2 regions of the Pseudactinotalea sp. genome follow, and region 2 is predicted to be linked to the other one. Evidence: riboswitches for the same ligand, from Rfam matches in the RefSeq annotation. Region 2 holds a riboswitch; the other holds the start of a gene.
What was found. A riboswitch is a leader RNA that binds a small molecule or an ion and turns the genes downstream of it on or off. The one in region 2 is predicted to bind ZMP and ZTP.

Region 1 (10,712 bases), on a different contig from region 2:
CCGGCCTTCACCAAGGACGCCGCGATCGAGGCGATCGACGCGGAGATGCCGCTGATCGTCGTCATCACCGAGGGCGTCCCCGTGCAGGACTCCGCCGAGGTGTTCGCGTACCTGCAGGGCAAGAAGACCCGCATGATCGGCCCGAACTGCCCCGGCATCATCACGCCGGAGGAGTCGCTCGCCGGCATCACCCCGCACACCATCACCGGCAAGGGTCCGATCGGCCTGGTGTCGAAGTCGGGCACGCTGACCTACCAGATGATGTACGAGCTGAAGGACCTCGGGTTCTCGACCGCCATCGGCATCGGCGGCGACCCGGTCATCGGCACCACGCACATCGACGCCCTCGAGGCCTTCGAGCAGGACCCCGAGACCGAGGTCATCGTGATGATCGGCGAGATCGGCGGCGACGCCGAAGAGCGCGCCGCGGCCTACATCCAGGCCAACGTGACCAAGCCGGTGGTCGGCTACGTGGCAGGCTTCACCGCACCGGAGGGCAAGACGATGGGTCACGCCGGCGCGATCGTGTCCGGCTCCGCCGGCACTGCGCAGGCGAAGAAGGAAGCGCTCGAGGCCGCCGGCGTCAAGGTCGGCGAGACCCCGAGCGCCACCGCTGAGCTCGTCCGCGAGATCCTGCAGGGCTGAGCCGAAGCGCGGGGCGTCGGTGTGTCGGCGCCCTGATCGCGGCGTGAGCGCCGACGATGGTGGAGATGCCCACCACCATGCCGCCGACGATCCCGCCGCGCGTCGTCGACCACGAGGAGACGCGGGCGACCTCCCGCACCTCCTGGCGGCCGCCCGCGCAGACGCTGCGCGGTGCGCTCGCGGGAGCTGAGGCGGCGATCGGGTCCTGGCTCGTGATCGCCGTGATCGCGATCGCTGCCTACATCGCCACGGCGGCAGCGCCGGAACTCGGATCCGCCGGGTGGATCGAGGCCGCCAGCGCGGGTTCGGCGATCTGGCTGCTCGGTCACGGCGGGGCGCTGGCGTTCGACGGTGCAGCGATCACGCTCGTGCCGGTGGGCGTGACGGTGATCGCGGTCGGCGGCGTGGCGGCGTCGATGCGTCGCGTGCGCCCCAGCAGCTGGTGGCCGGTGGGTGCGGCCGTGCTCGCGTACACAGCGCTCGCGCTCGGCTTCGCCGTGCTGGCCGGGACACCTGGATCATGGCGAGGCGTGCTCGGTGCGCCTGTGGTGGCCGCGATCGGGTGTCTGGTCGCTATGCGCGGGCGGCTCCCCGCCGACCTCGCCGGCCCGCTCCGGCGCCTCCCGGAGTCGGTGCGCGCGGGCATCGGTGCGGGCGCCCGTGGGGCGGCCGTGATGCTCGCGCTGGGTGCCGCATTGGTGATCGCTGCTCTGGCGCTCGGCTTCTCCCACGTGATGGACCTCCATCGCGCCCTGGTGCCCGACGGCGTCTCGAGCGTGATCATCGTCCTCGCCCAGATCCTGTTGTTCCCCACCCTCGCCCTGTGGGGGGTGGGATTCCTGACCGGGCCGGGCTTCGCCGTCGGGCAGGGAACCTCGTTCAGCCCGACCGGAATCGAACCCGGGCCGCTGCCCGTGGTGCCTGTGCTCGGCGCGCTCCCGGAGCCCGACAGCCCGGCCGGATCGGCCGGTTTCATCCTGGTGATCGGCGTGCTGGTCGGTGCGCTCGCAGGGCTCTGGCTGCGCCGCCGCCACCCGCTCTCGCTCGCCCACACGGCGATCGCCGTGGGAGTCGGCGCCCTGACGGCGGCGCTCATGGTCGGCGCGCTCGTCGCCCTGTCCTCGGGCTCGGTCGGGCCGGGCCGGATGGCGGAGGTCGGGCCGGACGCGGTGGCGGTTGCCGTTGCCGTGGCCTGGCAGCTGGCGCTGGGCCTGGCCATCACGGCGCTGCTGCTGCATCCCGAGGCTCGGGTGCTCGCCGGGAAGGCGCGCGAGAAAGTCGCGGCCCTGCGCGACAACTAGCCCAACGAGACCGAGCGGGCCTCGTCCCACTCGCGCTGGCAACGCTCCTGCGCGGCGATCGTGACGGCTTGCTCGCGACATTCCTGGTACGCGACCTGCTCGTCCCAGAACATGGTGAGCTGCGTCGTCGTGCCCATCGTCGTGAGCATGGTGAGCATCAGGCCACCGATGAGCATGGGGGCTAGCAGACCGGGCCACCGTAGCTTGCGGACCCGGATCAGCGTGCGCACACCGTGCACGAGCGCACCGACGCCCACGAGCGGCGCGAGCAGCGTCCAGGGGATCGGCAGGTTCCCGGCCAGTAGCGCACCCATCATCATCAGACCGAAGACCAACGTGCCCGACGTGACCGATCGTGCCTGCTCGGGTGTGAGCTCCGGTGGTGGCTCCGGCGCGCGCTGCTGCGGCCGCTGCTGCCAGCCTCGAGGCGGTGGCTTCCGCTCGGGAGGGCGCGGCTTGTTCGGGTCCGGCGGTGCGTACGGGTTGCTCACGAGGGTCTGTCGTCGACTCGGCTGGCTTGAGAGGTTGATTCTTTCACGGTCCGCCGCCGCCGGACACCAGCGGTCGGGCAGGTCAGTAGGGTGGGGGACCGTGCCGAACCCGACCCGCGCTGTCGTCCTGATCTCCGGTGGCGGCAGCAACCTCGCCGCCCTGCTCGATGCCGCCCGCGATCCCGGGTACGGGGTCGAGATCGTCGCCGTCGGGGCGGATCGTGACTGCACCGGGCTCGCGCTGGCAGCGCAGGCGGGGGTGCCGACGTTCATGGAGCGCGTCAAGGACCACCCCAGTCGAGAGGCGTGGGACTCCGAGCTCACCGCCCAGGTCGCCGCGCACCAGCCCGATCTCGTGATCAGCGCGGGTTTCCTCAAGCTCGCGGGCGAGGCGTTCCTGGGTGAGTTCGGGGGCAGGTACCTCAACACGCACAACGCTCTGCTGCCCGCCTTCCCCGGCATCCACGGGCCCCGCGACGCGCTCGAGTACGGGGTCAAGATCACCGGTGCCACGCTGTTCGTGGTCGACGCCGGGATCGACACCGGCGTGATCGTCGCCCAGGTCGCGGTGCCGGTCCTCGACGGCGATGACGTCGACGCGCTCACCGAGCGCATCAAGGTCGCCGAGCGCGACCAGCTCGTGGAGTGGGTCGGACGGCTGGGCCGCGAGGGGTTCCGCGTCGAGGGACGCAGGGTGGTCCTCGGCTAGCATGGTGCCCGTCCGATCGTGACTGGCGTCGAGGTGGAGCACCACCTGGGAGCGGTCGGAGGCTCTGCCTGACGCGCACCGATCGCCTGGGTGCGCACGGTGACCGCACCCGAACCAGGAGAGCCCTCCATGACTGACGTCGTCCCCATCCGCCGCGCACTGATCTCCGTCTACGACAAGACCGGGCTCGAGGAGCTCGCCCGGGCGCTCCACGCCGCCGGGGTCTCCATCGTGTCGACCGGCTCGACGGCGTCCCGCATCTCGGGCGCCGGGGTGCCTGTCACGCCCGTGGAGGAGCTCACCGGGTTCCCCGAGTGCCTCGACGGGCGGGTCAAGACGCTGCACCCGCGCGTGCACGCCGGCATCCTCGCCGACCGGCGACTGCCCGATCACGTGCAGCAGCTGCAGGACCTCGAGGTCGAGCCGTTCGACCTCGTGATCGTCAACCTCTACCCGTTCACGGCCACGGTGGCCTCCGGCGCGTCGCAGGACGAGTGCGTCGAGCAGATCGACATCGGCGGGCCGTCGATGGTGCGGGCGGCAGCGAAGAACCACCCGAGCGTGGCCGTGGTCGTGGACCCGGCCCGATACTCCGGTGTGATCGAGGCGGTGCAGCGCGGCGGCTTCACCCTCGCCGAGCGCACCGCGCTCGCGGCCGAGGCGTTCCGGCACACCGCGAGCTACGACGTCGCGGTGGCGAGCTGGCTCGGCGGCGTCGTCGAGCCCGACGAGGCCCTGCCCAGCTGGACCGGCACGACCGGGGTGCGCTCCGCCGTCCTGCGCTACGGGGAGAACCCGCACCAGCAAGCGGCGCTGTACGCCGATGCGTCAGGTGGCGGGCTCGCCGCCGCGCGGCAGCTGCACGGCAAGGAGATGAGCTACAACAACTACGTGGACGCCGATGCCGCCTGGCGTGCCGCGCACGACCACGGCGAGCAGCCCACGGTCGCGATCATCAAGCATGCGAACCCGTGCGGGATCGCGGTGGGGTCCTCGATCGCGCAGGCCCACGCGCGGGCCCACGCGTGCGATCCGGTCTCCGCGTTCGGTGGCGTGATCGCCACCAACGGGACCGTGGACGAGGCCACGGCGAACCAGATCAAGGACGTCTTCACCGAGGTGGTCGTCGCGCCGGGCTTCACGCCCGAGGCGGTTGAGATCCTCACGCAGAAGAAGAACATCCGCCTGCTCGAGGTGGCGTCGCCGCCGAGCAACGCCGTCGAGCAGCGACAGATCTCCGGCGGTCTGCTGGTGCAGCAGGTCGACCGTGTCGACGCACCTGGCGACGACCCTGCCAGCTGGACCCTCGCCGCGGGCGAGGCGGCGGACGAAGCCACGTTGGCCGACCTCGCCTTCGCGTGGAGGTCGGTGCGGGCAGTGAAGTCGAACGCGATCCTGCTCGCGCACGGCGGCGCTTCGGTGGGCATCGGGATGGGGCAGGTCAACCGGGTCGACTCGTGCGGTCTCGCGGTCGAGCGGGCGAACGGGCACGGCGACGAGCGGGCGCGGGGCGCCGTCGCTGCCTCCGACGCGTTCTTCCCGTTCGCCGACGGCCCGCAGATCCTCATCGACGCGGGCGTCCGCGCGATCGTGCAGCCGGGAGGTTCGGTGCGCGATGCCGAGGTCATCGAGGCCGCCCAGGCCGCCGGTGTCACGCTCTACCTCACCGGCACCCGCCACTTCTTCCACTGATCGCTAGAGGGTGGCGGCGCGGAGCGGGGTGGCCGGGTCGGCGGCGAGGGTGAGGTCGAGGCGCGGCAAGCTCTCGCCACGCAGGAGCTTGCGCACCGCGGCCACCTCGCGCGGGAGATCGACGACGACGGCGCCCACCAAGGCCTGCCCACTCACGTGGAGCTCGGTCCAACCGTGTTCGGCGCGCCGGAGCACGCGTTGCGCGCCCGGCTCGTCGTCGCGGACCAGCCGTCCGATCACCTCCAGGTGGTGACCGAGCTGGTCGGAGAACACCTCCGGGGCGGCCTCGGTGAGCGGGAGTGGGTGCCCGAGCATGTCTGCAGCAGCCAGAGCCGGGTCGCGCAGCGCCGCGAACCAGTGCCCTCCAGGAACGGGGCCGAAGTGCAGCGTCGAGCGCAGCGCCACGTCGCCGACTGCCCAGATCCCGGCGGTGTCGGTTCGCCCGCTGCGGGAGGTTGCCACGTGGCCGGAGGCGAGCAGCGGCACCGCGCTGTCGAGCCACGCGGTCGCGGGGCGCACGCCCACCGCGGAGAGCACCACGTCACCCGTGACCGTGCTGCCGTCGTCGAGCCTCACCTCACCGCCGGTCACGTCGGTGACCACCACGTCGGTGCGTAGCTCCACGCCGGCCGTGGCGTACCACTCCCGGGTCCGCTCGCCCGCGACGTCCCCGAGCTGCCGCCACAGCGGAGCCGACCCGGCCTCCAGCACCGTGACGCGCAGGCCCGCACCGGCCGCGACGCCCGCGACCTCGGCACCGATCCACCCGGCACCGATGATCACCACGTGGCGACCGGGCCGGACCTGCGCTCGCAGGTGCTCGGCGTCGGCGGCGTCGTGCAGGGCGACCGCATCGGGCCACGGGCGCACCGGCACGGACCCGGTCGCCGCGACCACGGCATCGGCGACCAGCTCGCCGGCGTCGGTGGACACCACCAGCTCTGAGCCGACCCGGCGCAGCCCGGTCGCGGTGCGTCCCAGGTGCACGGCATCGGCCAGCGCGGCGTGGTTGTGATCGAGGTCCTCCGCGAGCCACAGCGGTTCGACGCGTGAGAGCAGCTCCTTCGACAACGGCGGCCGGTCGTAGGCCGGCGTCGGCTCGGCGCCGACCCAGGTGAGCTGGCCCGAGAAGCCCTGGCCGCGCAGCTCCGCGAGCGTCCGCAGGCCCGCCAGGCCACCTCCCACCACGGCGACTCGGGACGGGACAGGATGCGGCACGGCTGCGGTCACGTCGCCAACGTATCTCGGGACACTAGGCTCATGCCCGTGCCACCCGACGACCCGCCCCCGGTGAAGCCCGTGCACCGGACCCGCATCATGATGTGGCTGGCGATGCTCGCGGTCGTCGCGACCGTGGCGGTCTCGGTGACGCTGGGCGTGCGGGTCGCTCTGCTGCTGCTCGCGGCCGTGCTGCTCGCGTTCGCGATCGTGCGAGCCGTGAGCCCGGCGCCCGGGCCGTACGGCATCGCGGTCAGATCCCGTGCTTTCGACGTGACGCTGATGGTCGCGGGCGCGCTGCTGATCGCGATCGTCACGCTCACGCTTCCGCCGTCGAACCTCGGCTGAGCTCCACCGCCGGCACCGCGAGCAGCCCCGACGCCACGCCGTCGAGCGCCTTGCCGAGCTCCTGCAGCACGAACCGCCGGCCGTACCTGGCCTCGGTCCGCTCGACCAGCGCGCTGATCTCGCCGTCGTGGGCGAGGGCGTTGGCAGCCGTGTTGTGCACCGTGATCTCGATCGTGTTCGCGCCGGGTCGCACCGCTTCGCTCACGTCGATGCGGTACGGCGGCGCCACCACGGCACCGCAGTCCAGCCCGTTCACCCGCACCAGCGCGACCTCGCCGACAGGGCCACGCACCGCCGCCCGATAGGCCGGTCCCACCATGCCGCGCTGCGGGCTGCGGCCATCGCCGAGCGACGTCACCGGCCCGAGATCGAGCACGGCCGAACTCGCCCCCGGGAGCTCCGCCGTCGTCGAGTACGTCGCGCTCCCGGAGTATCCCGCCCGCCCCGGCTGGTCCTCCCACCGGTGCGGCAGCGTCACCGGCTCGCTGGCCTCGTCCGCGAACGCGACCCGCCATCCGTCGGTCAACGACACCGTCTCGCTGCCCGCAGCCTCGACGGACATGGTCTCCATCTCGGCGCCGCTCACCAGGATCGTCGCCTCGTACGGCGAGAGCCCGACGGCGGCCGGTCCCGTCCCGGAGGCCGTCACCTCGGCGGTGCTCGGGTGCCAGCGCTGCCACGGACCCTCGACGTCCACGGTCACCTGCTGGGGTGTCGAGGCCGTGTTCGCCAGCACGCGTACCTCCAGGTCGCCCACGCGCCGGTGCACGAGCCCGATCTCGCTCTCCGCCTCACCGAACGGCGCAGCCGCGACGAGTCGCAGGACAGACCCGAGCTCCGCCGTCGAGATGGCGCGAGACCCGGTGGGCGAGACCGAGGAGTCGATCATCAGCACGGTCGAACCCGATCGGGCGGCCGCCTCGAGCCACTCCCGTGTGGCCGAGGGGAGCGTGCGCGTGCTCGGCACGATCACCACGGCCGGCGGCTCGGGGGCAGCATGGGTGAGCACGTCGTCGTCGAACAGCCGGTAGTCGAGGCCGCTGCGGCGGATCGGGCCGAGCACGTCGGAGGTGATCGTGCGGTTCGCCTCGCGCCAGACATCGAGCGAGCCGCCGATGCCGGTCGCCGACTGCGCGAGCAGGTCCTCGGTCGGCACGTACACGGCCACGTCCGCGACGCCCGATCCCTGCTGCAGCAGCCAGCTCAACCGGCTCAGGTGCGCCGTGACGGCAGGCATGGCCGGCCACCACGGGTTGCGGTCGTCGAGGCAGCCGGCGGCGTAGAAGAACCAGCCGAGCCCGGGGGCACCACTGGGGGAGTACGGCCAGCCGTGCCCGATCAACAGCGTCACCCCGTTGAGCAGGTGCTCGTGCGCCTCGGCCAGCAGGTCCAGCGGGGTGGCGCGGAACGAGGGCGAGTGCACCCAGGTCCATGCCTCGCAGGAGACCACGTCGCGGCCGTAGTGATGCGCCGCTGAGGACGCCCACCGGGTCGCCGTCAGCTCGGTCCAGCCCCATCCCTCGCCCTCGAAGGCGTCAGCGAAGCGGTAGCTGCTCAGCGTGGCCGGCGGGGTGCCGTAGCCCTGGATCCGGAACGGCACGCCACAACCCGCCGCCCACGCCTGCACCACGGCCACGAACCGCTCCTCGTACAGGTCCACCAGAGTGCGGTGGTAATCGGCGCGCAGCCGGTGGGCCTGATCGCCGTGCGCTTGCAGCAGCCGCGGCAGCTCGGGCAGCAACGGGTAGCCGCGGCGGGCCGCGAACTCTGCAGCCAGGTCCGGGGTCCAGTCAGCGTGGTAGACCTCGAGGCTGTCGCAGAACACCGAGCCGAGCAGCTCGGCGGGCACGGCGTCGAGCATCGGATCCGCCACCGCGCGCAGGTGCGCCTGGGTGGCGGCGGCGCTGTAGTGGTCAAGCACCGGCCCCTCGGCGCCCACGGCCGCGCGCTTGACCTGCTGACCGGTCAGGCGGGACCACGCCACCAGCACGTGGCGGGTGCCGGAGCCGTCGGGCACGGTGACCTGCCAGGAGTCGCCGACCGGCTGCACGTCGAGCTGCACGGTGTGCGAGACGGGCTCCTGCGCCGATCCCGGAGCGAGGTAGGCGGCCACGAGCTCGTCACCCGGGAACGGCGCCGACACGGCGAGCTCGTGGGCGCCGAGGCCGATCTCGCGGCGGTCCCACTGCAGCCCGCGTGCCGCGAGGTCAGGGGTGATGTGCGGCCCGCCGTAGGACCAGCCGCTGCCGATCGTCAGGTCGAACCGCAACCCGAGCTCGCGCGCCCGCTCGGCCGCCCACCGCAGATCGGCGAGCAGCTCGGGGGAGCCGAACGTCGTGGTCGCCTCCTCCAGCGGGTAGACGAACGCAACCTCCACACCGCCCAGCCCTGCCGCTGCCATCGTGGTCAGCTCACGATCCAGCTCGGTGCGCTCGACCGCAGGTCCGAACCACCACCATCGCATCATCGGCGCGTTCTCCGGGTGGTCCGCGCGCAGCGCGTCCCGGAGCTGGTCGGCAGTGACGTTCTGGCTCACCCCTGCGATCCTTCCCGACGGCGGGGCTCACCGGGAATCTCTTGTCACCTGTTGTTGTGGGGCGGGGGTAGCGTGACGCCGGTGCGCACCATCATCTGGGACCTCGGTGGAACCCTGATCGACACCTACCCGGACGTGGATCGCGCGCTCGCGCGCGCCGCGTTCGGTGACCAGGCGCAGAGTCGCGTGGCGGAGGTCGCCGCACTCACCCGCGTCTCCAGCGGGCACGCGATCGAGGCGCTCGCGGTGCGGACTGGGGTGCCCGAGGAGGAGTTGAGCGCCGCCTACGACGGCGTCAAGGACTACTGGCAGCACACACCCGCGCCGGTGATGGCGGGAGCCCAGGAGGTGATGGCCGCGATCCGGGCGGCCGGTGGACTCAACCTCGTGGCCACCCACCGCGACCGCAGCAGCGCCGAACAGCTGATCACCGCCACCGGCCTCGCGGTCGACGACATGGTCTGTGCCCCCGACGGCCACCCCCGCAAGCCCTCACCTGCGCTGATCGAGGCGTTGCTGCAGCGCCACCACCTGCAGCCCACCGACGTCCTCGTGGTGGGCGACCGGCCCGTGGACCTCGAGGCCGGGCGTGCGGCCGGCGTCGACGGCGCGCTGCTCGTCACACCCGGCATCCCGCTGGACGCCGGCGCTGCCCGCCGGATCGGCGACCTCCGCGAGCTGCTGCCGCTGGTCTCCGATCCGGCGTAGCCGCTCAGGCCTTCGGCCGCTCCTCGTTCTTGTCGGTGTCCTCGTCGTCCGAGGACTCCTCCGGCTCCTCGACCTCGGCCTGGAGATCGGCGAGCTCGATGTCGGCCGGGTCGGGTGCTGTTGCGACGGCGGGGGCCGGCTCCGGAGCGATCTCGCTCTCCGCCCCCTCGCCGTCCTCGTCCTCGTCCTCCTCGTCGTCATCCCAGTCGTCGTCCTCGTCGTCCCACGCCTCAGCGGGCGCGGTACTGCGATCGACCATGAGCGCGATCAGCCCGGCGATCACACCGCCGAGCAGCGGCGCCAGCCAGAACAGCCACAGCTGCTGCACGGCCCACGGCTCCGCGAACAGCGCGGTGCCGGTGGCACGGGCAGGGTTGATGGCAGCGTTGGTGACCTGCGCGGCGACGAGGATCGTGACCGTCAGCGTCGCGCCGATCGCGAGCGGTGCCGCGGGGTTCGGGCGACGCGTGACCGCGAGCACCACACCCACGAGAACCGCGGTGGCGACGGCCTCGACGATCAGGGCCTGCGCCGTCGAGAACGTCACAGCACCGCCGGAGAGCGAGGCGATCGGGGAGTGGTCCCCGAAGCCGTTCGCGGTCCCACTGATGAAGGCGCGGACGTCGGTCATGCCGAGCCCCTCGGGGAGCGTGGGCGGCGTGATCACGCGCAGCAGACCGCCCGCTGCGACCGCGCCGAGGGTCTGCGCCACGATGTAGGGCACCAGGTCGGCCCAGCTCAGCCGACCTGCGATCGCGGCGCCGAGGCTGACCGCCGGGTTGAGGTGCGCGCCCGACAGTGACCCGAACGCCACCACCATCGCGATCAGTGCCAGGCCGCCGGCGAGCGCGACGTGCAGCGCGGTCGCACCTTGGGTGCCGAGTGCCCCGAACGCTGCGACCACGATGATCGCCGTCACCAGCACGAACGTGCCGAACAGCTCCGCGGCCACCCGGGGGAGCAGCGACGGCTCCGGTGCCGGTTCGTCGAACACGTCGGGGTCGAGCTCTGCCTGCTGCGGCTGCGCGGACAGCGGTTGCGCCGTCATGGGAATCCTCTGCTCG
Region 2 (10,712 bases):
GGGGACCGGTAGACGATCACGAGGATCACCAGCACCACCGCGAGCGCGACGCCCAGCAGGATCCCGTCGATGCCGCCGAACGCCGACACGAGGTCGGCGACGAACCCGGCCGGCCCGCTGACCCAGGCGGTCAGACCGAGGTCACCGAGCGCCGTCGGGGCGTTCTCACGAATGACATCGACGACGGCGATGGTCACCCGATCCTCGTCGTCACCGATGAGTCGGTCGGCCTGGGTGCCGTCGATCGGCACCGGGATGAGGATCGCCTCGCCGTCCTCGGACGGGACGGCGGCGACGTTGCCGGTCAGCACGTCGGCGACGCGTTCACCGCCGGGGATCTCGAGGTCACCGATGCTCTCGGCGAAGGCCTGGACCGTGCCGATCTGCTCCTCGGTGAGCGGGGCGCCGTCGTCGGAGGTGACCACCACGAGCGCGGGCAGCGAATCGCTCTCCGTGAACTCGGCGGCGAGCACGGCCGCCCTCGTGGACTCGGCGCTACTGGGGAGGAAGGCAGCGGAATCGTTCTCCTGGACCTGCGACAGCGTCCCCTGCGCCATGCCACCGAACGCACCGATCGCGAGCCAGCCGAGAAGTGCGACCGCGACCAGCAGCCAGCGCAGCGCGCCGCGGCGCGGGTGGCCGGACGAAGGCCCTGCACGATGGGACATGGTTCCTCCGGTGGATCGGTCGTTCGCCAATGGCACCGCTCATCATGCGCCATGGACGGACCGTGGCACGATCATGCGATGCGACTGACCCTCGATCTCGACCTCGATGCCCTCGGCCCTGACGCTCCCGCGGAAGCGGGGCGGATCCTGCGCTACTGGGCCGGGGCGCTCGGCCAGGTCGACCTCAGCCAACCGGCTGAGTACCCCCTGATGGACTCGGCGTACGCTCAGGTGGGGAGCATCGCCGTCGGGCAGTCATCGGGCGACGGCGACGTCAAGACCCACCTACACGGCTACCTGCGCCGACTCCACGAGGCGCTGCTGTGGAAGATCGACGGACTCGGCGAGCGGGACGCCCGCTGGCCGATGACGCCCACCGGCACGAATCTGCTCGGGGTGCTCAAGCATGTGGCGAGCATCGAGGCGGAGTACTTCGGGCACGCGTTCGGGCGCCCGTTCCCCGAGCCGATGCCCTGGCTCGACGACGACGCCGAGGCCAACGCCGATCTGTACGCCGCTCCGGAGGAGACGATCGGGTCGATCCGAGCGTTCGCCGAGCGCGTCTGGGCCCACGCCGACGCCACGATCGACGCACTGGACCTCGGCGCCCGCGGCCACGTGCCGTGGTGGGGTGAACGGGGCGACGTCACCCTCGCGCAGATCCTCGTCCACGTGATCGCCGACGTGGCGCGGCACACCGGCCACGCCGACATCGTGCGGGAGCTGCTCGACGGCGCGAGCGGGCTGTCCGTGGCGAACAGCAACCTTCCCGAGGGCGACGAGCAGTGGTGGGCCGACTACGTGGAGAAGCTCAAGGAGATCGCCACCGGGGCCTAGGCGAAGAGGTCGTCGAGCGTGGGGACCTCGACGCGAGTGGGCCGTGGCGCCGCTGCGCCCGGCTGAGGCGCCTGGTCCTGGTGCGCCACGTCCATGACGGCACGTGCCCGGTCATCGAGGAAGCGACTCGGCTTGGCGAGCACGTGGCGGGCGTGGAAGCTCGTGGGGTGCGTGGGCAGGCGCGCGGGAGTGTAGACGCGGAGCGTGTCCCGGGCGCGGGTGAGCGCCACGTAGAACAGCCGCTGCTCCTCCACCAGGCCCTCGTGGCTCGTGAGCGCCATGTCCGAGGGGATGGCGCCGTCGCAGGCACGGATCACGTGTACGGCGTCCCACTCCAGGCCCTTGGCGGAGTGGATCGTGGACAGCGTGACCCAGTCCTCATCGAGGGTGGGTTTGCCGGCCCAGTCGCCGGCCACGTTCGTCGGGTCGATCGTCTGCTCGGCCACGAACGCCGCAAGGTCCCTCTGCCGCGAGGCGGCCTCGGCGAATCGGACCACGTCGTCCTGCCGCCGCGCCCAGTCCGGGTAGTGGGCTCGCAACAAGGGCCCGACGGCGTCGCGACAGGTCTCGACGACGCTCGCCACCGCAGTGGTTCGGTGGGCGTTGGCGAGCGCTGTCAGGGTCGCGCCGAGGGCGGTGCGAGCGGCCGCCGGTGCGGCGGCGACGATCTCGGCAGGGTCGTCGAGTCCGCCGTCGGCGAGCCGCGTGGCGAGGGTGCGGGCGTGCACCTTGCCGATCGCGCGGTGCCGCGTGAGCAGCCGGTACCAGGAGACCTCATCGGCAGGGTTGTCGGCGATCCGGAAGGCGGCGATCAGGTCGCGGACGTGCGCGGTCTCGAGGTAGGAGATGCCGCCGTACTTCACGTACGGGATGTTGCGGACCTTGAGCTCGACCTCGAGCAGGTTGCCGTGGCTGCCGGTGCGCATGAGCACGGCCTGGCGGCGCAGCTCGAGGCCGTCGGTGTGGGCGGCGAGGATGGCGTCGGCCACGGTGCGGGCCTCGTCGTCGGCGTTCGCGCAGGCGACCAGCTCGGGGCGAGCACCGCGCTCGGGACGGTCGGCGGTCAGCTGGATCGGCAGCGTCCCGGGGCGCACCACGTTCGCCAGGTCGAGCACCTGCTGGGTGGAGCGGAAGCTGCGGTCGAGGGTGACGACCGTGGCGCCCGGAAGCTCGTGGGCGAGGTCGACCAGGTGCTCGGCACTGGCGCCGCGGAATCCGTAGATGGTCTGGGCGTCGTCGCCGACGACCGTGAGCCCGTCGCCCTCCGGGCACAGCAGCCGCACGATGTCGACCTGCACCTGGTTGACGTCCTGGTACTCGTCCACGAGCACCCAGTCCCAGCGGGCACGCAGGCGAGCGCCGACGTCCGGGTCCGCCAGCAGCGCGCGCCAGGAGATCAACAGGTCGTCGAAGTCGAGCAGCCCGCGGGCACGCTTGCGGGCGCCGTAGGACCGGAGCAGCTCCGTGATCGCGTCCATGTGGTCGAGGCACCAGGGGAACTGGTCGGCCATCACCTCCCGCGCCGGGATGCCGGTGTTGACGGCGCGCGAGTAGACGTCGGCCAACGTCTGCGAGGTCGGCAGTCGGGTGCCGGAGGAGTCGAGCCCGTGCTCGGCACGCATGAGGTCGAGCAGGTCGACCACATCGCTCGGGTCGATCACCGTGACCTCGGCAAGCCCGAGGTGCTGGGCGTGCTCGGCCACGATCCGGTGCGCTACCGCGTGGAAGGTCCCGCCCCACACCCGTTGCGCGGCCGCCGGGTCGGAGCTGAGCGCGGCGGCGCGTGAGGTCATCGAGGCGGCTGCCCGCCGCGTGAAGGTGAGCAGCAGGATCCGCTCCGGCGGCACCGCCGACTCCAGCAGCCGCGCCACCCGCGCCGTGAGCGTGCGGGTCTTACCGGTCCCCGCCCCGGCCGCGATCACCAGCGGCCCGCGATCATGCTCGACCGCCGCCCGCTGCGCCTCGTTCAGCCCGTCAGCCCACCCGCCTTCGCCCATGCGTTCGATAGTACGCACGTACGACGATACCTGCCGCCACCGCCACCAGCTTTCAACGCTCTTTCGGCGCCCCACGACTCTCAACGCTCTTTTGGCATGCGGCGAAGCTGCCAGATCAGCGTTGAAAGCCGCCCGGCGCCGGATCAGCGTTGAATCTCAGGAGGGGTGGCGGCGCTCGGCGGCGTCGACGGCGTTCTTGAACAGCATCGCGATCGTGGTCGGGCCGACGCCGCCCACGCGGGGCGTGATGGCACCGGCGACCTCGGCGCACGACTCGTCGACGTCGGGCAGCAGGCGCTTGCCCTCGTACCGCACTCCCCCGCCCACGACCACCACGCCGGGCGTGAGGTGCTCGGGCTGCAGGATCCCGGGCACCCCTACCGCGGCGATGACGATCTCGGCGCGGCGCGTGTAGTCGGCCCAGTTCGGGACGCCGGTGTGCACCACGGTGACCGCGGCGTTGGCCGTATCGCGCTTCTGCGACAGCAGCAGCGCGAGCGGGCGGCCGAGCGTGGTGCCGCGGCCGAGGATGACCACGTCGCGGCCCGCGACCGGGATCTCGTGGTGCGCGAGCAGCGCCTCGATCCCCGCCGGCGTGCACGGCACCGGCCCCGGCATGCCGAGCGCGAGCCGACCCATGTTGACCGGGTGCAGGCCGTCCACGTCCTTGTCCGGGTCGAGCTCGAGCAGCGCGGCGTCGAAGTCGATCTGGGGCGGTGTGGGGTGCTGGATCAGCACGGCGTCCACGTCGTCGGCCACGTTCATCTCGCGGATCGCCGCGAGCACGTCGGCCTGCGTGGCGTCCTGGCCCAGGTGGATGTGCGGCGAGGCCAGCCCGAGCTCGGCCGCCTTCTCCTGCTTCATCCGGATGTACCCGGCGCTCGCCGAGTCGTCACCGACCAGGATGGTGCCCAGACCCGGCTGGTGACCGGCCGCCGTCAGGGCCTCGATGCGAGGCCCCAACGCAGCGAGCACAGCCTCGGCGACCGGCTTGCCCGGCAGCAGCCGAGCGCTCACTGCTGCAGCCCGTCGTAGAGCGGGTACGCCTCGGTGAGCTTCTTGACGCGAGCGCGGGCGGCCTCGATGTCGGTGCTCTGTCCCTCGCGCAGCACGCCGGCGATGATGTCGGCGACCTCGGTGAACTCGGCGTCGCCGAACCCGCGGCTCGCGAGCGCAGGCGTACCGATCCGGAGCCCGGAGGTGACCCGCGGCGGTCGCGGGTCGAACGGCACCGCGTTGCGGTTCACGGTGATGCCGGCCGCGTGCAGGAGGTCCTCAGCCTGCTGGCCGTCGAGGGGGCTGTTGCGCAGGTCCACGAGCACCAGGTGCACGTCGGTGCCGCCGGTGAGCACCGAGACGCCCGCCTCGGTCACGGCCGGGTCGGTGAGTCGCTCGGCGATGATCTTCGCACCGGAGAGCGTGCGTGCCTGCCGCTCGGCAAACTCCTCGCTCGCCGCCACCTTGAGCGCGACCGCCTTGGCGGCGACCACGTGCATGAGCGGGCCACCCTGCTGGCCGGGGAACACGGCTGAGTCCAGCTTCTTGCCCCAGGTCTCGCCGTCGCGCGAGAGCAGCAGCCCCGAGCGCGGCCCGCCCAGGGTCTTGTGCACCGTGGTGGAGACGACGTCGGAGTGCGGCACCGGCGAGGGGTGCAGCCCGGCCGCGACCAGCCCCGCGAAGTGCGCCATGTCGGTCCACAGCCGCGCGCCGACCTCGTCGGCGATCGAGCGGAACGCCTCGAAGTCGAGGTGCCGCGGGTACGCGGACCAGCCCGCGATGATCACCTGCGGCTGCGCCTCGATGGCGGCGGCGCGCAGCGCGTCGTACTCCACCCGGTGGCTCTGCTCGTCCACCCCGTAGGCGTGCACCTCGTAGAGCTTGCCGGAGAAGTTGATCTTCATCCCGTGCGTGAGGTGGCCGCCGTGCGCGAGCGAGAGCCCGAGGATCCGGTCCCCCGGCTTGGCGATCGCGTGCAGCACGGCCGCGTTCGCGGTGGCGCCGGAGTGGGGCTGCACGTTGGCGTAGTCGGCGCCGAACAGGTCCTTGGCGCGCTGGATCGCGAGGTTCTCGGCGATGTCGACCTGCTCGCAGCCGCCGTAGTACCGCTTGCCGGGATAGCCCTCGGCGTACTTGTTGGTGAGCACGCTGCCCTGCGCCTGCAGGACCGCACGCGGAACGAAGTTCTCGCTCGCGATCATCTCCAGCGTGTCGCGCTGGCGGGCGAGCTCGCCGTCGAGAACGGCGGCGATCTCCGGGTCGACGTCAGCGAGCGGGGCATCGGGATGGGGGTGGCTCATGGCACTTCCTCCGTGTGACTGGGCGGGTTTCCGTAACGATCCTCGGCCCAGGCGGGCGACCTCGAATCATGCGTGGAACTCATCGCTCCCCGGTGGTGCACCACCTTCGCCAGTCGCGACGTCACGAGCCTAGCGGACAACCACCATGCCCGACGGCGGTGCTCACCCCTCGGTCTGGACCTCAGCCTCGCCGAGGATCTTGCGCAGGTAGGCGTAGGTGAGGTCGCCGGCGTTCTGGTCGTACTGGTGCTCGAACCCGTGCTTGGCGTAGAGCGACAGGTTCTGCTTGGAGTCTTGGCCGGTGAAGACCCAGACCTCCTTGGTGTCCTCGGGCAGGTAGGTGAGCACCGACATCAGCAGCTTCGTGCCGATGCCCTGACCCTGCAGGTCCGGTGCCACCGCGAGCCGGCCGAGCAACGCCCTGTCCTCCTCGAGCCCCACGCGCACCGAACCGATCAGGCGGGTGCCGATCCAGGCACCGAGCGTGACCACATCGGGCCTGGCGAGGTCCTCACGGAGCTCGTCGAGGGTCTGCGTGAGCGCAGGGATGTGCGGGTCGTCGTACAGCTGCGCCTCGGTCACGAAAGCGGCGCGGCGCACGGTGAGCAGCTCCCCCGCATCGCCCTCCTCGACGACGTCGATCCTCAGCTCGGTCTCGGCCATGCGGCCATCCTTCCATCTCCGAGCACCTGTGGGCACGATCAGCACGGCGCGGCGTCGATCGCCTACCCTCGCCGGGTGAGCAGCATCGAACCGACCACCCATTGGGTCCTCACCCTGTCCTGCCCGGACCGCCCCGGCATCGTGCACGCCGTCACCGGGGCGCTGGCCGGGCTGGGTGGCAACATCACCGAGTCGCAGCAGTTCGGTGACGCGGGGACCGGGCTGTTCTTCATGCGTGTGCAGGCAGAGTCGACGGCGTCACGCGAGGAGCTGGAGCGTGTGCTCGGCGAGGTCGCGGCCGCGTTCACGATGACCTGGAGGCTCGACGAGGTCGGCCGCCCGATGCGGACTCTGGTGCTGGCATCGAGCACCGCGCACTGCCTCACCGACCTGCTGTTCCGGCAGCGCTCGGGCCGGCTCCCGATCGACGTCGTGGGCGTGGTGTCCAACCACACGACCCTCGCGCCGATCGCCGAGTTCGACGGCGTGCCCTTCCATCACGTCCCGGTCACCCGCGAGACCAAGGACGATGCCGAGAACCGCCTGCTCGCGCTCGTGGACGAGCTCGACGTGGAGCTCGTGGTGCTCGCGCGCTACATGCAGATCCTGTCCGACCGCGTCTGCACCGAGCTGGCCGGCCGGGTGATCAACATCCACCACTCGTTCCTGCCGTCGTTCAAGGGCGCGCGCCCGTACGCGCAAGCCCACGACCGCGGCGTCAAGCTCATCGGCGCCACCGCCCACTACGCCACGGCGTCGCTCGATGAAGGCCCGATCATCGAGCAGGACGTCGAGCGAGTCAGTCACGCCGACAACGTCGACGAGCTCGTCGCCATCGGCCAGGACGTCGAGCGGCGGGTGCTCGCGCGCGCCGTACGGTGGCACGCGGAGCACCGGGTGCTCCTCGACGGGCATCGCACCGTGGTGTTCAAGTAGTCAGGGGCGCTGCCAGGTGCCGTCGACGCGGCGCGGGAGGTTCCACGGGTTGTCATCGCGCCGCGGCGGCGGGAGCAGCGACTGCGGGAGGTCCTGGTAGGCGACCGGGCGGCCGAAGCGCTGCACCGCTGCAGTTCCTACGGAGGTCGTGGCCGCGGTCGCGGCCGGGTACGGCCCACCGTGCTGCATCGCGTACGTGACGGCCACGCCCGTGGGCCAGTCGTTCCAGACGACACGGCCGGCCCGCTGTGCGAGCGTGTCGACCAGCGCGGCCGCGACGCCGTCGCCATCCTCACCGTGGACGGTCGCGGTGAGCTGGCCGTCGAAGGATCCCACCTCGGCCACGACGTCGTCGGTGTCCTCGTACTCGACCACGATCGAGACCGGACCGAAGCACTCCTCGCGGAGCCGGTCCACCTCGGCGAAGCGGTCGATGTCGACCGCGAGCAGGCTGGGGGTCGGGGCATCGCCGCTGGAACCGTCGACCACCACGCGCACACCCTCGACCTCGCGCAGGGACTGCAGCCCCTGAGCGTAGCCCTGGGCGATGCGGTCGTTGAGCATCGGCGCCGCCGGCACCTGCGCCAGCGCCGCCGCGGCCGCCTCGATCACGCCGGCCCCGGAAGGCGCGAACAGGATGCCCGGGTTCGTGCAGAACTGACCGACCCCGAGCGAGAGCGATCCCGCATAGCCGGTGCCGATCTCAGCGGCACGCGCGGCTGCCGCGGCCGGCGTCACGACCACCGGGTTGACGCTGCCGAGCTCGCCGTAGAACGGGATCGGCTCCGGTCGCGCCGCGGCCAGGTCGAACAGCGCCCGCCCCGCGCCGATCGAGCCGGTGAACGCACCGGCTCGGACCGCTGGGTGCTGGATCAGCGCGATCCCGGCGTCGAAGCCGTGAACCAGCCCGAGCGCGCCCGGCGCGCCCGCCTCGGCCAACGCGCCGGCCACGACCTCGGCGACCGCGACCGACAGCCGTGGGTGCCCGGGGTGCGCCTTGACCACCACGGGACACCCGGCAGCCAGCGCCGAGGCGGTGTCGCCGCCGGCCACGCTGAACGCGAACGGGAAGTTGCTTGCGGCGTACACGGCTACGGGCCCGAGCGGCACGGCCACGCGACGCAGGTCAGGCCGCGGCACCGGCTTCCAGTCCGGGTCGGCGTGGTCGATCACCGCGTCCCACACGGCGCCGGTCTCCACCTCGGTGGCCAACAGCTCCAGCTGTCCGGTGGTGCGACTCAGCTCGCCGGACAAGCGCGCTTCGGGGAGGCGCGACTCCTCCTGCGCCAGCGGCACGAGCACGGAACGCTGGGCCTCGAGTGCGCGGGCGGCGGCTCGGAGCCACCCGGCTCGCTCGCTGGGGCCGGCCGTCGCCATCGGCCCGGCTGCGGTGGCAGCGGCGGCGACGATGTCGTCCAGGTCGGCAGTGGTCGTGTCGGGTGTGGCGGGGTCCGTCAAGACTGCTCCGTGGTCGGTCGGCTGGATCAGAAGCCCGGCGGGTTCTGACCGGGCGGCGTGGTCCCGGGCTGAGTGAAGCCCGGCGGGTTCTGACCGGGCGGCGTGGTGCCAGGCTGAGCGAAGCCCGGCGGGACACCGCCACCCTGGCCGTAGCCAGCGGCTCGCTTCGCCTTCCCCAGATCGATGTTGCCCTTGATCAGCCCGATGATGCCAGCCAGGGCGAGGATCGGCGTGAAGAACCAGATCCGGTCGAGCGCCACCACGGTGAAGATCGTGAGTCCCACACCGGCGACCAGCATGATGATGCCGTTGCGGACCGCCTTCTGAGCCGCCGTCACCTGCGCCTCGCCAAAAGCGGCGCTCGCGCTGCCCGGTGCCGTCGACCCGAAGGCGCCCGGGGGCGGCGACCCGTACGGGGACTGGTCCGCCGCACCGTACGCAGGGCTGGCGGGGGTGCCGTACTCGGTGCTGGGCTGATCGCTGGGCGTCGGCGAACCGTACGAGGGGGTGCTGGAGCTGCCGAAACCGCTGGTCGAGGACGCGGTGTCCTCGACCCAGTAGTTCCAGCCCTCGGGTGCCGGCGGCCACGAGGGGTCGGGCTGCCAGTCGGAGGTGGGCACGAAGTCGGGCGGGACGTTCCATCCCGGAGGGGCGTTGAATCGCTGGGCCATGGCGCACAGGTTAGCCCCGGCAACCCCGCAGGTCTTCCTGTGTCCAGGGGAAGAACTTCCCCCGGCAGCCGCCACCGGCGTATCGTGACCGCCATGCGCGCGAACGTCACGGTGACGCCGGATCATCTCCGGCGCCGTGACGGCATGCGCTGATACTCGCGCGCACCCGCACAGCCCCGGAGCCAACGGCCCGGGGCTTCGTCGTTCCTGGGCCTCTCGAACCAGGAGGACGACATCATGAACCACGACCACCGCGACCTCGCCCGCGACATGAGCCTGATCGCCACCGACGCGACCGTGGGCGCCGGACTGCCGCTGTGGCTGCCCGCCGGCGCGGCCATGCGCCATGAGCTCGAACAGCTGGGCCGTGAGACCGCCCTCGCGACCGGCTGCCGGCCGGTGTACTCGCCGGTGCTCGGAAAACGGGCGCTGTTCGAGCAATCCGGCCACTGGGACAAGTTCGCCGACGACATGTTCCCGGCGATGGCGATGGGCGGCACCGATGCCGACGACCTCGTGCTCCGCCCCGCCAACTGCCCGCACCACGCGATGTTGTACGCGGCCGAGCAGCACAGCTACCGCGAGCTGCCGATCCGCTACCACGAGCTCGCCCCGATGTTCCGGGCCGAGCGCTCCGGTGTGGTCTCCGGCCTGAGCCGGGTGCGGCAGATCAACCTCGACGACACCCACGTGTTCGCCCGCCCCGACCAGATCCGCGACGAGGTCACTCTCGCGCTCGGCGCCGGCCTCGACGTGCTTGACACCCTCGGCGTCGAGGTCTCCTACGTGCGGCTGTCGTGCCGCGACAGCAGCGACCGCTGGCTCGGCGATCCCGGGCACTGGGCCGATGCCGAGGCACAGCTACGGGAGGCGACCCACGCCGTCGACCTCTCCCGCCGCGGTCTCGCGCTCCGGGAGGAGGCAGGTGAGGCCGCGTTCTACGGGCCCAAGCTCGACATCCAGGTGCTCGACGCGGCCGGCCGCGAGGAGACCATCTCCACCGTGCAGCTCGACTTCGGTCAGCCCGAGCGGTTCGACCTCACCTACATCGGTCCCGACGGCGCTCGCGAGCGTCTCGTGATGATCCATCGCGGGTTGGTGGGTTCGATGGAGCGGATGGTCGCGCTGCTTCTCGAGGTGCACGACGGGCGGCTGCCGATCTGGCTGGCTCCGGTCCACGTGTGC

Region 1: another riboswitch for ZMP and ZTP. It lies ahead of purH (bifunctional phosphoribosylaminoimidazolecarboxamide formyltransferase/IMP cyclohydrolase); the one in region 2 lies ahead of glyA (serine hydroxymethyltransferase).

The regions. Positions count from the first base shown of each region.
Region 1 is NZ_JBMDXJ010000259.1:2,510-13,221, reverse strand. Features, by position in the region: partial or broken gene sucD (succinate--CoA ligase subunit alpha) at 1-645, shown strand, start outside; gene ACOJSN_RS11295 (DUF6350 family protein) at 711-1,946, shown strand; gene ACOJSN_RS11290 (hypothetical protein) at 1,943-2,437, opposite strand; gene purN (phosphoribosylglycinamide formyltransferase) at 2,538-3,146, shown strand; ZMP/ZTP riboswitch at 3,155-3,245, shown strand; gene purH (bifunctional phosphoribosylaminoimidazolecarboxamide formyltransferase/IMP cyclohydrolase) at 3,276-4,838, shown strand; gene ACOJSN_RS11275 (NAD(P)/FAD-dependent oxidoreductase) at 4,842-6,068, opposite strand; gene ACOJSN_RS11270 (DUF3017 domain-containing protein) at 6,099-6,404, shown strand; gene ACOJSN_RS11265 (glycosyl hydrolase) at 6,376-8,940, opposite strand; gene ACOJSN_RS11260 (HAD family hydrolase) at 9,022-9,648, shown strand; gene ACOJSN_RS11255 (aquaporin) at 9,653-10,696, opposite strand.
Region 2 is NZ_JBMDXJ010000249.1:417-11,128, reverse strand. Features, by position in the region: gene ACOJSN_RS10805 (MMPL family transporter) at 1-668, opposite strand, end outside; gene ACOJSN_RS10800 (DinB family protein) at 747-1,505, shown strand; gene ACOJSN_RS10795 (ATP-dependent helicase) at 1,502-3,502, opposite strand; gene ACOJSN_RS10790 (bifunctional 5,10-methylenetetrahydrofolate dehydrogenase/5,10-methenyltetrahydrofolate cyclohydrolase) at 3,659-4,519, opposite strand; gene glyA (serine hydroxymethyltransferase) at 4,516-5,799, opposite strand; ZMP/ZTP riboswitch at 5,838-5,926, opposite strand; gene ACOJSN_RS10780 (GNAT family N-acetyltransferase) at 5,962-6,462, opposite strand; gene purU (formyltetrahydrofolate deformylase) at 6,538-7,398, shown strand; gene ACOJSN_RS10770 (aldehyde dehydrogenase (NADP(+))) at 7,399-8,856, opposite strand; gene ACOJSN_RS10765 (hypothetical protein) at 8,883-9,527, opposite strand; gene thrS (threonine--tRNA ligase) at 9,735-10,712, shown strand, end outside.